Regions from separate parts of the Streptomyces tatrensis genome, predicted to be linked through region 1. Evidence: riboswitches for the same ligand, from Rfam matches in the RefSeq annotation. Region 1 holds a riboswitch; the other holds the start of a gene.
What was found. Region 1 has a riboswitch for S-adenosylmethionine ahead of thrC (threonine synthase). Riboswitches for the same ligand answer to the same signal wherever they lie in the genome.
Positions count from the first base shown of each region.

Region 1 (7,367 bases):
GGGCTGAATGTATCCGCACCGCTGCTGTCTGCAACAGGTCATTCCGACGAGAATTCTGGACACGCCAAAAGATTGAAATAGGGTGAAAACCCGGAATATTCCTGGGCAACTCGGGCCGGACAAACCTGGCCAACGACCCATAGCGCGCTTGCATGTTGACTCAATGTCAACCCTCCAGCGGCCCGCTCATATGCGGCGGGCAAGAACAGCGGAGGGGACTTCCCCAACTCTACCGCGCCCAATCAAGCAGAATTGCCCCCTCCGTTTGGTAACGGAGGGGGCAATTCAGTTTCTACGAGCCGTTGACCGCTCAGCAGCCGCCCGCGACGGCGGGGATGATCGAGATGCCCGCGCCGTCCGGGGTGGACGTCTGCAGCCCGCCCTCGAAGCGCACGTCGTCGTCGTTGACGTAGACGTTGACGAAGCGGCGCAGCTTGCCCTGGTCGTCCAGGACGCGCGCGGCGATGCCGGGGTGGCTCGCCTCCAGGGACTGGATGACCTCTTCGAGGGTCGCGCCCTCGGCGGGGACCTCGGCCTGGCCGCCGGTGTAGGTGCGCAGGATGGTGGGGATGCGGACGTTGACGCTCATGGCGCTACTGCCTTTCCGGTGTGCAGGGAGAAGAGAAGGGGGTGTCCGGCGGATCAGGGCCGGATCAGCCCGGGTGGTCTGGTGCCGTGCATTGCAAGGCGGAGGAGGGAGTCGACGCGGAGCGTCGGCGACCGACGACAACGCGGCAAGGCGCGGTGCCAGACCACCCGGGCCCGGCCCTGATCCGCCGGACACCCCCCTAGGCCAGGTTGGCGGCGCGGAACGCGTCCAGGCTGGGGCGGATGGTGGCGGTCTGGCCACCACCTTCGGCCACCGCCTCCAGGGTCTTGAGGCCGTCACCGGTGTTCAGGATCACGGTGGTCAGCGTGGGGTCGAGCTGCCCGTTCTCGACGAGCTTCTTCGTCACGCCGACGGTCACGCCGCCCGCGGTCTCGGCGAAGATGCCCTCGGTCTGGGCGAGGAGCTTGATGGCCTCGACGACCTGCTCGTCGTTGACGTCCTCGACGAAGCCGCCGGTGCGCCGCGCGATGTCCAGGACGTACGGGCCGTCCGCCGGGTTGCCGATGGCCAGCGACTTAGCGATGGTGTTCGGCTTCTGCGGGCGGACCACCTCGTGACCGGCCTTGAAGGCGGTCGAGACGGGCGAGCAGCCCTCGGCCTGGGCACCGAAGATCTTGTACGGCTTGTCCTCGACGAGGCCGAGCTTGATCAGCTCCTGCAGGCCCTTGTCGATCTTCGTGAGCTGCGAGCCGGACGCGATCGGGATGACGATCTGGTCGGGCAGCTGCCAGCCGAGCTGCTCGCAGATCTCGTACGCCAGGGTCTTGGAGCCCTCGCCGTAGTACGGGCGCAGGTTGACGTTGACGAAGCCCCAGCCCTCGCCCAGCGGGTCGCCGATGAGCTCGGAGCAGAAGCGGTTGACGTCGTCGTAGTTGCCCTCGATGCCGACGAGGTCGCCACCGTAGACACCGGCCATGACGACCTTGCCCTGCTCCAGGTCGTGCGGGATGAACACGCAGGAGCGGAAGCCGGCGCGGGCGGCCGCGGCGCCGACGGCGCCGGCCAGGTTGCCGGTGGAGGAGCAGGAGAGGGTGGTGAAGCCGAAGGCACGGGCGGCCTCGACGGCGATGGCCACGACGCGGTCCTTGAAGGAGTGCGTCGGGTTGCCGGAGTCGTCCTTGACGTACAGCTTGCCGGTGACGCCGAGCTCCTTGGCCAGGTTGGCCGCGTCCACGAGCTTGGTGAAGCCGGGGTTCAGGCTCGGCTTGGAGGCCACGTCCGCCGGGACGGGCAGCAGCGGCGCGTAGCGCCAGATGTTGTTCGGGCCGGCCTCGATGGCGGCGCGCAGGGCTTCCGGGTCGCCCAGCGGCAGGTCGTAGGCGACTTCGAGCGGGCCGAAGCACTCGGCGCAGGCGAAGATCGGGCCGAGCTCGAAGCGGGTACCGCACTCACGACAGGAAAGGCCGGTGGCGGGACCGAGATCGACAGAGGTGCCAACGGTGTTGGTTTCAACGCCGGTGTTTTCAACGGTTTCGGCAGAGGTTGCGACAGACTGTGCAGCCATGATGGCGAGGCCCTTTCTCCTCATCTTCCCCATGGCGCACTTCGCCATGAGACGGAATTGGCACCTTCCCTAGCCGGGGACCTCGCTGGCGGCGCTGGAATGCGCGATCGCGAGAACCGACTGGAGGGTTGCCGGGGCTTCAACGGGCCGTGTCCCTCTGCCCCTCTGGATGAGCGGTATGGCACCGGCGGACGCGCTCTGTGGCGCGCCGGTGCGTTTGTACGCGGGGCCCCCCGGCATGCGGTGGACCTTCGCGTTGTTCAAGACTGTAACCGAAGGCCCGGGTGGTTGAGACAGCCGTCCGAACGGCGAGATGGATCACATTTCGGTCCAAACGAGTGATGATCCCAGTGTCGAACCCGTGTCGAACCCGTGCAGAACGCGTGAGGGAACAAGGAGTGCTGAAGGTGCTGGAAGAGGTGGAGCGCTGGCTGGCAGACCGCTCCTGGTCAGCCGCCGACCGACCGCTCGGCCAGCTGCTTTCGGCCAAGCGGGCAGCGGGCAGCACGGTGAGCGTGGTGCTGCCGGCGCTGAACGAGGAGGCGACGGTCGGCCGGATCGTCGAGGTGATCAGGCGCGATCTGATCGAGGGGCTGCCGGTGCCCCTGGTGGACGAGCTCGTCGTGATCGACTCGGGCTCCACCGACCGCACCGCGGAGGTCGCGGCCAAGGCCGGGGCCCGTGTGGTGCACCGCGACGAGGTGCTGCCGCGGATCCCGGCGCTGCCCGGCAAGGGCGAGGTGCTGTGGCGCTCGCTGCTGGTCACCACCGGCGACATCGTCTGCTTCGTGGACGCAGATCTGCGCGATTTCTCGGCCGCCTTCGTGTCCGGGATCGTCGGCCCGCTGCTGACCGATCCGGACGTGCGCTTCGTCAAGGCGATGTACGACCGCCCCTTCGGCCAGGAGTTCAGCGACCCGAACGCCCTGGCCTCCGCCAGGGCCCACGGCCAGGGCGGCCGGGTCACGGAGCTGGTGGCCCGCCCCCTGCTCAACCTCCACTGGCCGCAGCTGGCCGGCTTCGTCCAGCCGCTGGGCGGCGAGTACGCCGTACGCCGCGAGCTGCTGGAGCGGCTGCCGTTCCCCGTGGGCTACGGGGTCGAGCTGGGGCTGCTGGTGGACGCCCTGCACACGGCCGGGCTGGACGCGCTGGCCCAGGTGGACGTGGGCGTACGGCTGCACCGCCACCAGGACGGCCAGGCGCTGGGGCGGATGGCCGCCGCGATCTACCGCACGGCGCAGGTACGGCTCTCGCGCGGGCACCTCGTACGCCCCGAGCTGACGCAGTTCGAGCGGGGCCCGGACGGGTTCGTACCGCACACCTACGCCGTGGACACCGAGGAGCGGCCCCCGATGCTCGACATCGAGGAGTACGCGCGCCGCCGCGTGGCATAGCGCCCTCGGCGGTGTGGCCTTCCTCTCGGTCCCGCGCACACGCGGGCACCGACGTTTGACCGGAGGCGGGGCGGGCTAGGTTCGCCGCATGGCTTCCCAGGTGCTCGTCGCCGCGAATCGCGGCCCCCTCTCGTACGCCCTCGCTGCGGACGGCACGCTCAGTGCCCGCCGCGGCGGGGGCGGCCTCGTCTCCGGCCTCTCCGCGGCCCTCGCGGAACAGCCGGGGGCGCTGTGGATCTGCGCGGCCCTGTCCGACGCGGACCGGGAGGCGGTACGGCGCGGGGTCGCCGAGCCGGGCGTACGGATGCTCGACATCGACCCCGAGGTGTACGACGGGGCGTACAACGGCATCGCGAACTCGGTGCTGTGGTTCCTCCACCACCACCTGTACGAGATCCCGCGCGAGCCGGTCTTCGACGCGGAGTTCCGGCGGCGCTGGGACGCGTACGTCACGTACAACGAGGCCTTCGCTGCGGCGCTGGCGCAGGAGGCGGCCGAGGGCGCGGCGGTCCTGATCCAGGACTACCACCTGGCCCTCGCCCCGGGGCTCCTCCGGGAGCTCCGCCCCGACCTGCGGATCGGGCACTTCACGCACACGCCGTGGGCCTCGCGGGAGTTCCTGGAGATGCTCCCGGCGGACATCCGGAGCCAGCTGGTGTGGGGGATGCTCGGGGCGGACCGGCTGGGGTTCCACACCTGGGGGTGGGCCCACAACTTCATCACCGGCGCGCACCTCGATGATGCGACCGGCATCGCGGACCCCTTCTTCCCCCGGGACGGACAGGCCGGGGTGTGGCACCGCAAGCTGCTCGCGGACCGCGGGACGTACGCGGAGAAGCGGTTCGCCACGGTGAGCCCCTACCCCCTCGGCGTGGACGGGGACGAGCTGCGCGCGCTCGCGCACCGGCCGGAGGTGGACGACAAGCTGGCGGCGCTGCGGGCGGAGGTCGGCGGGCTGAAGACGATCGTCCGGGTGGACCGCACGGAGCTGTCGAAGAACATCCTGCGGGGGCTGCTGGCGTACCGGGAGCTGCTGATCACGCACCCCGAGTGGCGCGAGCGGGTGGTCCACCTGGCCTCCGCGTACCCGTCCCGGCAGGACCTGACCGTCTACCGGGAGTACACCGAGTCGGTGCGGGAGCTGGCGGCCTCGATCAACGAGGAGTTCGGCACGGCCGACTGGCAGCCGGTGCTCGTCTCCGTCGAGGACGACTTCGCGCGGTCGCTGGCGGCGTACCGGCTGGCGGACGTGGCGCTGGTCAACCCGGTGCGGGACGGCATGAACCTCGTCGCGAAGGAGATCCCGGTGGTCTCGGAGGCGGGGTGCGTGCTGGTGCTGTCCACCGGGGCGGGGGCGTACGAGGAGCTGGGCGCGGATGCGCTGACGGTGAACCCGTACGACGTCACGGCGACGGCGGAGGCCCTGCACGCCGCGCTCTCCATGCCGGCGGCGGAGCGGGCGGACCGTACGAAACGCCTGGCCGCGGCGGCGACGGCCCTCCCGCCGGCCCAGTGGCTCACGTCCCAGCTGGACGCCCTGCGCACCTGACGGCCCCACAGCACCCCTTGCCGCTGCGCGGGGCGAAGTCCCCTCCCCGCCCTTCGCCCATCCCCCAGACTCCGTCCGGGGGGACCCCCAGCCGGGCTGCGCCCGGACCCCCTGGGGCTCCGCCCCAGACCCCGCGCCTCAAACGCCGGCGGGGCTGGATTTGCCGCTGCGCGGCAACCCAGCCGGCCGGCCCGTCCCAGCCTCGCCGAGCGGAAATCCAGCCCCTCCGGCGTTTGAGGAGCGGGGGTCCGGGGGCTGGCCCCCGGGAACGGCGCCGCACACGGCAGGGGTCCGGGCGGAGCCCGGGGAACGGTGGAAGGGTGGGTAGGGGACGGCCCCGCAGGGCAGCGAGCCGCACCCGCCCGGCGGCGCGGCGGGACGCGAGGGACCCGAGGGGCGCGTCAGGAACTAAGCCCGGACGGCCGCGGCCAACCCCGCCAGGAAGGCGACGACCTCCGCCGGTCCGGACAGCGTCAGGTCCGCGCGGGAGGCCAGCTCCGGAACCTCCGCGGAGCCACTGCACAGCAGCAGCCCCGGCATCCCCCCGGCCCGCAGCTTCTCCACCGCCGAGTACGCCGCGAGGTCCCCGAGGTCGTCCCCGGCGTAGAGCACGGCCTCCGCCCCCACCTCCGCGAGGTACTCCGTGAGGGCGACGCCCTTGTCCATCCCCGGCGGCCGCAGCTCCAGTACGGCCCGGCCCGGTTCGACCATCAGGCCGTGCCGGGCCGCCAGCCCCGCCAGGGGCTCGCGCAGGGCCGCGAAGGCCGCATCCGGGTCGGCCGCGCGGCGGGTGTGGACGGCCAGCGCCTGGCCCTTCTCCTCGATCCAGGTCCCGCGCCACGCGCCGATCGCGTCCAGGAACCCGGGCAGCTCCGCCCGGACCGCCGCCACCCCCGGATGCTCGGCCGGAGCGTGCACGATGCCGCTCACGGCGTCCCAGCGCTCGGCCCCGTAGTGCCCGAGCACCACCAGGTGTTCGAGTCCCGGGACCCCGGCGAAGCCGCCGTAGCGGACGGCGACCCCGGCCGGCCGGCCGGTGACGACCGCGATGGAGCCGACCTCGGGGGCGAGGGCGGCGAGCGCGGGGACGGCTCCGGGGTGGGCCCGTGCCTGGTCGGGGTCGGGGACGATGTCGGCGAGGGTGCCGTCGAAGTCGAGGGCGACGACGGAGCGGCGCGGTGCGCGGAGGAGGGCTGCGAGTCCCTCGCGTCCGGCGGCGGTGACGGGCATCGGCAGATCGTGCGGATGGCTCCCCATACGCACGACCCTAACGGCCCAACCGGGCCACGGCTACGGCGCGCGGCCCCGCAGCTACCGCCTCGCCCGCTGGGCCTCGCGGATGCGCCGCAGCCGGTTCACGGTGCCCGGTGCGTGCTGGAGGGCCCTGGGGTCGTCCATCAGCGCGTTGAGCAGCTGGTAGTACCGGACCGGGGGCATCCCCAGTCCTTCCCTTATGGCCCGCTCCTTGGCGCCCGGCCCGGGCCAGGTGCGGCCTTCGTAGGCCAGTACGGCCGCCTCGTCGGCGCTCAGCCCGGCCGGCGGCCTCTCGTCCGCGTCCGTCATACGGCCAGATTAGCCCCGCCCTACGACAGCCCCCGCCCGGCGCGGACCAGCGCGCGGACGAGCGCACGGACCAGCGCGCCGATCAGCGCGCCGATCCGGCCCGGATCAGCGGGGCTCCGCCTTGCGCGCCATCTCCGCGAGGTCCGCGAGGGTCTTGTCGGGCTGTCCGCCCGGCTGCACGGCCTTGCCGATGTTCTTCTTGACGTCCTCGCTGACGGCCGCCCAGGACTTCTTGCCCACCGGGTACAGGCGTGCGTTGGGCAGTGCGTGCAGGAAGGTCTTCAGCTCCGCCGAGGACGCGCCCGTGGAGGCGTCCATCGCCCGGGAGCCGCTGGTGGTGACCGGGAGCAGGTCGTACTTCTCGGTGAAGGTCGTGACGTTGTTCTCCTCGTACAGGAAGTCGAGGAACTTCCCGGACTGCGTCTGGTGGCCGGTCTTGAAGGCCATCACCCAGTCGGCGACGCCCATCGTCGGGTGGGGCACCCCGTCGGAGGTCGGCATGGGCGTCATGCCGTACTCCACGCCCTTCGCGGCGGCCTGCTTGAGGAGGGTCGGGTGCCCGTTGAGCATGCCGACCTCGCCGCGCGCGAAGGAGTCGAAGGCGGCCTGGCGGTCCAGCTTGGCCGGTGCGACGGGGCCGGTCAGGCCCGTGCCGACGAGCTCGTCGCGCAGGAACTCCAGGGTCTTGATGTTGGCCGCGGAGTCGATCGAGTACGCGTCCTCGTTGTCGGCGTAGCCTCCGCCGCC
Region 1 is NZ_JBMDLB010000011.1:4,449,792-4,457,158, forward strand. Features, by position in the region: gene ACODT5_RS35935 (MoaD/ThiS family protein) at 311-589, opposite strand; gene thrC (threonine synthase) at 789-2,114, opposite strand; SAM riboswitch class I at 2,132-2,290, opposite strand; gene ACODT5_RS35945 (glucosyl-3-phosphoglycerate synthase) at 2,522-3,508, shown strand; gene ACODT5_RS35950 (alpha,alpha-trehalose-phosphate synthase (UDP-forming)) at 3,597-5,057, shown strand; gene otsB (trehalose-phosphatase) at 5,466-6,314, opposite strand; gene ACODT5_RS35960 (DUF3263 domain-containing protein) at 6,369-6,620, opposite strand; gene ACODT5_RS35965 (extracellular solute-binding protein) at 6,726-7,367, opposite strand, start outside.

Region 2 (7,367 bases), 1.7 Mb from region 1:
CCGGGCCTGGTTCCTCTGCTTCTACGTCTGTACGGGCTACCTGGCCCTGGCGGCGTACGCGGCGGCCTACGCCTCCTCGGACCAGACCCTGGTCGGGGCCTCCGGGGCGATCTCCGCGGTCCTGGGGGCCTTCCTGTACCTGTTCCCCAAGGCACGGGTGACGAGCCTGTTCCCGTTCCTCTTCTTCCTGCCGCTGCGCTTCCCCGCATGGATCGTGCTGATGTTCTGGTTCGGCCTGCAGTGGCTGGCGGCGCACCGGGCGGCGAGCGGTCCCGGAGTCGCCTATCTGGCCCACGTGGTGGGCTTCTCCGCCGGCTTCCTCTACGCGTGGGCCCGCTACCGAGGTGGGACTAGAGTGGGTCGACCAGTGACTGCCGTCGAGGGAGACAGCCAACCGTGATCACCGCACTCGTGCTCATCAAGACCAGCGTGGACCGGATCCCCGAGATCGCCGAGGCCATCGCCGCGCTGGACAGCGTCAGCGAGGTCTACTCCGTCACCGGCACGTACGACCTCATCGCGATGGTCCGGGTGTCCCGGCACGAGGACCTGGCCGACATCATCCCCGGCAGCATCAGCAAGATCCCGGGCGTGGAGGCCACGGACACGCACGTCGCGTTCCGCACGTACTCCCAGCACGACCTCGAGGCGGCCTTCGCGATCGGCCTCGACGCGTAGCGGTTCAGAGCGCGGGCAACGCCTCGCCCGGCCGGGCGGGGCGGGCTTCGGCCAGCCAGAACAGGTAGCCGCGCAGGTAGTCGGCGAGATCGCCGTCGATGTGTTCCACGTACGCACGGGCCCCGTCGGCGGCCTCGCGCTCGTACACCCCGTCGGAGACCGACCAGCTCCGGTGCAGGGCCACGGCCCACTCGCGGACCCGGCCCCGCTCCCGCCACCAGCCGCGGACGAGGTCCGGGGTCCAGTGCGCGTCGCCGTCTCCCCCGTATCCCCCGAAGGGATCGCACTCGGCCGCACAGACCAGGTCTCGTGCCTGCGCCGGAGTCCGGGGCTGCCGGTAGACGAACTCCTGTCCGTACCCGTCGTCGTCATAGAGCACGTGGGCGGGCGCGCAGCCGCGTCCCATCCAGCACGTATCGGTCTCCGACGCGTAGAACGGCCCCGGGACGCTGCGCCAGTCCCGCTTCTCCCACCCGTAGGGCGCGGCCCCGCTCCAGTCGTGCACGACCGGCAGTGCTTCCGGTCCCCACTGGGGCAGCGGACGCCCCACGAGGGCCCGCACGGTCGGTATCGGGTCCCAGTACGTCATGCCCCGCAGCCTGTCAGACGGCCGGGACGCAGCGGCCCTCTTCGGTGCGGTACTGCCACTTGGCGCCGTCCGCGACGAGCTCCTTGACCGCGCGGACGAAGCGCTCGACGTGCTCGTCGGGGGTGCCTGCGCCGAAGCTGACGCGGATCGCGTTCAGCGACCGCTCCCCCGGGGCCGCCTCCGGGGCTCCGCACTCGCCCTGGGCCTGCGGCTCGCTGCCGAGGAGGGTGCGGACCAGCGGGTGGGCGCAGAACAGGCCGTCGCGGACGCCGATGCCGTACTCGGCGGAGAGCGCGGCCGCGAAGTGCGAGCTGTTCCAGCCGTCGACGACGAAGGAGATGACGCCGACGCGGGGGGCGTCGTCGCCGAAGAGGGACAGGACGCGGACCGCCGGAACCTCGGCGAGGCCTTCGCGGACCTTGGCGATGAGGCGCTGCTCGCGCGCGACGAGGTTCTCGAAGCCGGCCTCGTTCAGCGCCTTGCAGGCGGAGGCGATGGAGTAGACGCCGATGACGTTCGGGGAGCCGGCCTCGTGGCGGGCTGCGGTGGTGTGCCACTCGACATCCACGCCGCCGTCCTCGCGACGGGCGACCTTGCGGGAGGCGCCGCCGCCGGCGAGGTACGGGTCCGCCTCCTGGAGCCAGTCCGCGCGGCCGGCGAGCACGCCCGAGCCGAAGGGGGCGTAGAGCTTGTGGCCGGAGAAGGCGACCCAGTCCACGTCGAGGTCCTGGACCGAGACGGGGTGGTGCGGGGCCAGCTGGGCGGCGTCCAGGACGATGCGGGCGCCGTGGGCGTGCGCGGCGGCGGCGAGCTCCTTGACGGGCCACAGCTCGCCGGTGACGTTGGAGGCGCCGGTGACGCAGACCAGCGCCGGGCCCTTGGGGTCTCCCCAGCTCGAAGAGCTAGGGGATGGGTCGCGGTCGGCCAGGGCGCGCTCCAGGGTGGCGACGGCCTCGTCCGGGGTGCGGGGGGCGTTGAGGTAGGTGACCTGGGCGTTCGTCCACGGGAGCAGCGAGGCGTGGTGCTCGGTCTCGAAGACGAAGACCTGGCAGTCGGCCGGGAGCACGGCGGCCAGCAGGTTGAGGGAGTCGGTGGTGGACCGGGTGAAGATCACCTGGTCGGAGGGGCGGCAGTCGAGGAACTCGGCGACCGTGACCCGGCTCTGCTCGAACAGGTCGGTGGAGAGCTGCGAGAGGTACCCGGCGCCGCGGTGGACGCTGCCGTAGTACGGGGCGTACGCGGCGACGTCGTCCCAGACCCGCTGCAGCGCGGGGGCGCTGGCCGCGTAGTCGAGGGCGGCGTAGGTGACCTCGCCGCCGGTGACGAGCGGCACGGTGACGTCCCGGCCCAGGACCGGCAGCGGCTCGACACAAGCAGGGTCGACGACGGCAGCAGTCGCGGTGGCGGTGACGGCGTTCAGGGTTGCGGACATGGCGGAATCTCCCGGCAGGCAGGTGTGAATGGCTTCGGTGTGCCCGTACGCGGATACGGCGCTGCGGCCGTTCGGGGTACGGGAGTGCCCCGGAATACGGATCGGCGGCCGCGCACAGATGTGCTGCCGCAGGCGTGCTGCGGGTACGCGGAAGTGACCCTGTTCCGGGGGGTGAAGAAGGGGCGGAGTCGCCCTATCGCATTCGCTTGCTCACGGAAAACGCTCCTCGAGAGACCAGGACCCCTGGTGTTCGAGGGATCCGCGCTTGCCGTAGACCTCACTGCCTACGACCTGGTCATCACCCGGGGCACCCCGCCACGGAAGGAGGGTTGCCGGACAGCAAGCCGGGGCCTAAACGCTGTCACTCGTGACCTGAGGAGAATCCTGCCACACGATCTTCCGAACGCAAGACCCCGGTCCACATGGCGGACCGGGGTCAATGCTGGATCTTGGCCGGATCCCGTCGAACGGGAACGGGGACGGCTACGCGTTGCTCGCCGCCACCCAGCGCGCCAGCGCATCCCGGGCCGCGCCCGAGTCCACCGACTCCGCCGCCCGCACGACACCCGCGGCCAGCTGCTCCTCCAGAGTGCCCGCACCCGGATCCAGCGCCACCAGGGCCGCCGCCGAGTTCAGGAGCACCGCGACCCACTCCACGTGCCGCGCTCGCACCACTCGGCCGCGAGCGGCCTCCCGGGCCTCGCCCGGCTGCGCCGGCCTCCGACCGGCGATGAGCCCGGCGGGAACCGCCGCCGGCCGCCCCAGCCCTACGCGTTGCTCGCCGCCACCCAGCGCGCCAGCGCATCCCGCGCCGCGCCCGAGTCCACCGACTCCGCCGCCCGTACAACACCCGCGGCCAGCTGCTCCTCCAGAGTGCCCGCGCCCGGGTCCAGCGCCACCAGGGCCGCCGCCGAGTTCAGGAGCACCGCATCGCGGACCGGGCCGGTCTCGCCGGCCAGCAGCCGGCGGGCCACGTCCGCGTTGAAGGAGGCGTCCGCGCCGGCCAGCGCGGAGACGTCCACCAGCGGGATGCCGATGTCGCGCGGGTCGAAGCCCTGCTCCCTGACCTCGCCGTCGCGGACCCACCAGACCCGGGAGGTCGCCGTGGTGGTGAGCTCGTCGAGCCCGTCGTCGCCGCGGAAGACGAGCGCCGAGGAGCCGCGCTCCGCGAGGACGCCCGCGACGATCGGGGCCACCCGGGCGTCGGCCACACCGGTGGCCTGTGCCCGGACCCGCGCCGGGTTGGTCAGCGGGCCGAGGAAGTTGAAGGTGGTCCGGATCCCGAGCTCCCGGCGGGCCGCCGCCACGTGCCGCAGCGCGGGGTGGAACTTGACCGCGAAGCAGAAGGTGATCCCGGCTTCCTCGGCCACCTCCACCACCCGCGCGGGGGTGAGGTCGAGGTTGACGCCCAGCTTCTCCAGGACGTCCGAGGAGCCGCTCGCGGAGGACGCGGCCCGGTTGCCGTGCTTGACGACCTTGGCACCCGTACCGGCCACCACGATGGCCGACATCGTGGAGATGTTGACCGTCTTGGCCCCGTCGCCGCCGGTGCCGACGATGTCCACCGTCCGGCCCGGCACCTCGATCAGGTTGGCGTGTTCGTACATGGCGCGGACCAGGCCGTTGATCTCGGCCACGGTCTCCCCCTTGGCCCGCAGCGCGACGGCGAATCCGGCGATCTGGGCGTCGGTGGCCTCCCCGCGCATGATCCGGTCCATGGCCCAGGCCGTGTCGTCGGCGCCGAGGTCCCGGCCGGACAGCAGGGCGTCCAGAACGCCCGGCCAGCCGCGGGCCGCCACGCTGTCGCCGCCTGCCGGGGTCACCAAGGTCATGGTCCGCTCCTGCTGCTCGTCGAGGATTCCACGTCGAATGGGAAGGGGATCAGCCTATCCAGCCCCGGGGACGGCAAAGAGCCCCGTCCAGACACTGGACGGGGCTCTCGCCGTGGCGACACCAGGACTGACCGAAATCAGTCCCTCAAGCAGTCATGCGTGGTGCGTGGTGCGTCATGCGTGAAGCTGTGAAGCCGTGTTGCGGGAGATCAGTGGTGGCCGTGGCCGCTCTGGATCTCCTTGTACTCCTCGACCGTGGGCTTCGGGATCTGGTTGTTCTCCCCGTAGTAGCCCTTGCTGAGCTTGGCGCGGAGCTTCTCCAGCGCCTTCACCTTGCGCTCGACGCCGTTCTCGTCGACCGTGGGGCCGATCTCGGCGGGCTCGTACTGCTCGTACGAGGTGAGCGCGTGCAGCTTGCCCTGCGAGAGCGGCTCGTGGACCTCGACGAACTCACCGTGCGGCAGGCGCTTGATGATGCCGGTCTCGCGACCGTGCAGCACCTTGTCCCGGTCCCGGCGCTGGAGGCCGAGGCAGATCCGCTTGGTGATGATGAACGCGATGACCGGACCGACGAAGAAGCCGATGCGGGCGAACCAGGTGATCGCGTTGATCGACAGGTGGAAGTACTGCGCGAACATGTCGTTTCCACCGGCGATCAGCAGGATGACGTACCACGTCAGCCATGCCACACCGAAGCCCGTACGGGTCGGGGCGTTGCGCGGGCGGTCCAGGATGTGGTGCTCGCGCTTGTCCCCGGTGACCCAGGACTCGATGAACGGGTAGACCGCGATCACCGCCAGGACCAGCGGGAAGATCACCAGCGGGATGAAGACACCCAGGACGAGGGTGTGGCCCCACAGGTTGATCTCCCAGCCGGGCATGGCACGGATCAGGCCCTCGGAGAAGCCCATGTACCAGTCGGGCTGCGCACCGGTGGACACGTGGTCCGGGCGGTACGGGCCGAGCGCCCAGATCGGGTTGATCGAGGCGATCGCCGAGATGGCCGCGATGACACCGAAGACCAGGAAGAAGAAGCCTCCGGCCTTGGCCATGTAGACCGGGAGCAGCGGCATGCCGACGACGTTCTTCTCGGTCTTGCCGGGGCCCGCGAACTGGGTGTGCTTGTGGTAGAAGACCAGGATCAGGTGGGCCACCAGCAGGCCCATCATGATGCCGGGCAGCAGCAGGATGTGGACCGAGTAGAACCGGGCCACGAAGTCGCCGCCGGGGAACTCTCCGCCGAACAGGAAGAACGACAGGTACGTGCCGACGATCGGCACGGACAGGACCGCGCCTTCCATGAAGCGGACACCGGTGCCCGAGAGCAGGTCGTCCGGCAGGGAGTAACCGGTGAAACCGGTGAACATGCCGAGGACCAGCAGCAGGAAGCCGAAGACCCAGTTGACCTCACGGGGCTTGCGGAACGCGCCGGTGAAGAACACGCGCATCATGTGCACGAGCATCGCCGCGATGAAGATCAGCGCCGACCAGTGGTGGATCTGCCGGATGAGCAGGCCGCCGCGGACGTCGAAGCTGATCTCCAGGGTCGAGCGGAAGGCCTCCGACATCGCGACGCCCTGCATGGGGACGTACGAACCGTCGTAGTGCACTTCGGCCATGCTCGGGTGGAAGAACAGCGTCAGGTACACACCCGTGAGGATGAGGATGATGAAGCTGTAGAGGCAGATCTCGCCCAGCATGAAGGACCAGTGGTCCGGGAAGATCTTGCGCATGTTGGCCTTGGCGAGGCTGTAGATGCCCAGCCGGCCGTCGGCCCAGTCGGCTACGCGCTCGCCGGCCGGAGCCTTGCGCTCTTTGGTTTGAGTGGCAGTGCTCATCCGCGCTCCCAGAAAGAGGGACCGACGGGCTCTTCGAAGTCGCCGAGCGCCTCGAGGAAACCTTCGTCATTGACGCCGATCCGCAGCTGCGGGAGCGCGTGACCAGCCGGGCCGAAGATGACTCGGGCGCCGTCGGAGAGGTCGAAGGTGGACTGGTGGCACGGGCAGAGCACGTGGTGCGACTGCTGCTCGTACAGGCTGATCGGGCAGCCGACGTGGGTGCAGATCTTGGAGTAGGCCACGATCCCGTCGTGGGACCACTCCAGTTCCTTCTTGTCCTTGATGTTCTCCGGCTGGATGCGGACGATCATCAGGGCGGCCTTGGCGATCTGCACCTGGAAGTCGTGCGCGTCCTCCTCCAGGCCTTCCGGCATGGCGAAGGTCAGCGAACCGACGACGATGTCCTCGGGACGCAGCGGCTCCATCGTGTTCTGGTTGATGAGCATCTTGCCCCGCGCCCAGATGGTCTTGCGCAGCTTGTCCTCGGGCAGCGGGCCCAGGTCGCGCAGGATCACGACGGCGGAGAGCGGCAGCAGGGCCAGCGCACCGAACATCGTGTTGCGGATGAGCGGGCGGCGGCCGATGGCCGACTCGCGCGCGCCGTCCGCGAAGTCCTGCATGACCTGCGCCTTGACCTCGGCCGGGGCCGCGATCTCGTGACGCTCGGCGGCGACCTCCACGTCGGACATCAGGGTGCGGGCCCAGTGGACCGCGCCCGCGCCGATGCAGAAGAGGGCCGCGCCGAGGGTCATGCCCAGGGCGAAGTTGAGAGCGCTCACCTTCCCGATCGGGAAGATGTAGACGATCTTGTCGACCGGCAGGATCACGAACGAGGCGATGAAGCCGATCGTGGCCAGCATCGACAGGGTGAACAGGAAGGCCACCGTGCGCTCGGAGCGCTTCGCGGCCCTCTCGTCGATGTCCTGGATCCGCGGCTTGTGAACCGGCAGACCCGGGTCGGCGAACGGGTCGTCCGCCACTGCCACGGCACCGTGGTG
Region 2 is NZ_JBMDLB010000011.1:2,788,463-2,795,829, forward strand. Features, by position in the region: gene ACODT5_RS28335 (rhomboid family intramembrane serine protease) at 1-400, shown strand, start outside; gene ACODT5_RS28340 (Lrp/AsnC family transcriptional regulator) at 397-678, shown strand; gene ACODT5_RS28345 (ferredoxin) at 683-1,267, opposite strand; gene ACODT5_RS28350 (aminotransferase class V-fold PLP-dependent enzyme) at 1,281-2,699, opposite strand; SAM riboswitch class IV at 2,956-3,072, opposite strand; gene ACODT5_RS28355 (hypothetical protein) at 3,183-3,341, opposite strand; gene trpD (anthranilate phosphoribosyltransferase) at 3,467-4,531, opposite strand; gene qcrB (cytochrome bc1 complex cytochrome b subunit) at 4,741-6,369, opposite strand; gene qcrA (cytochrome bc1 complex Rieske iron-sulfur subunit) at 6,366-7,367, opposite strand, start outside.
Region 2: another riboswitch for S-adenosylmethionine. It lies ahead of ACODT5_RS28350 (aminotransferase class V-fold PLP-dependent enzyme); the one in region 1 lies ahead of thrC (threonine synthase).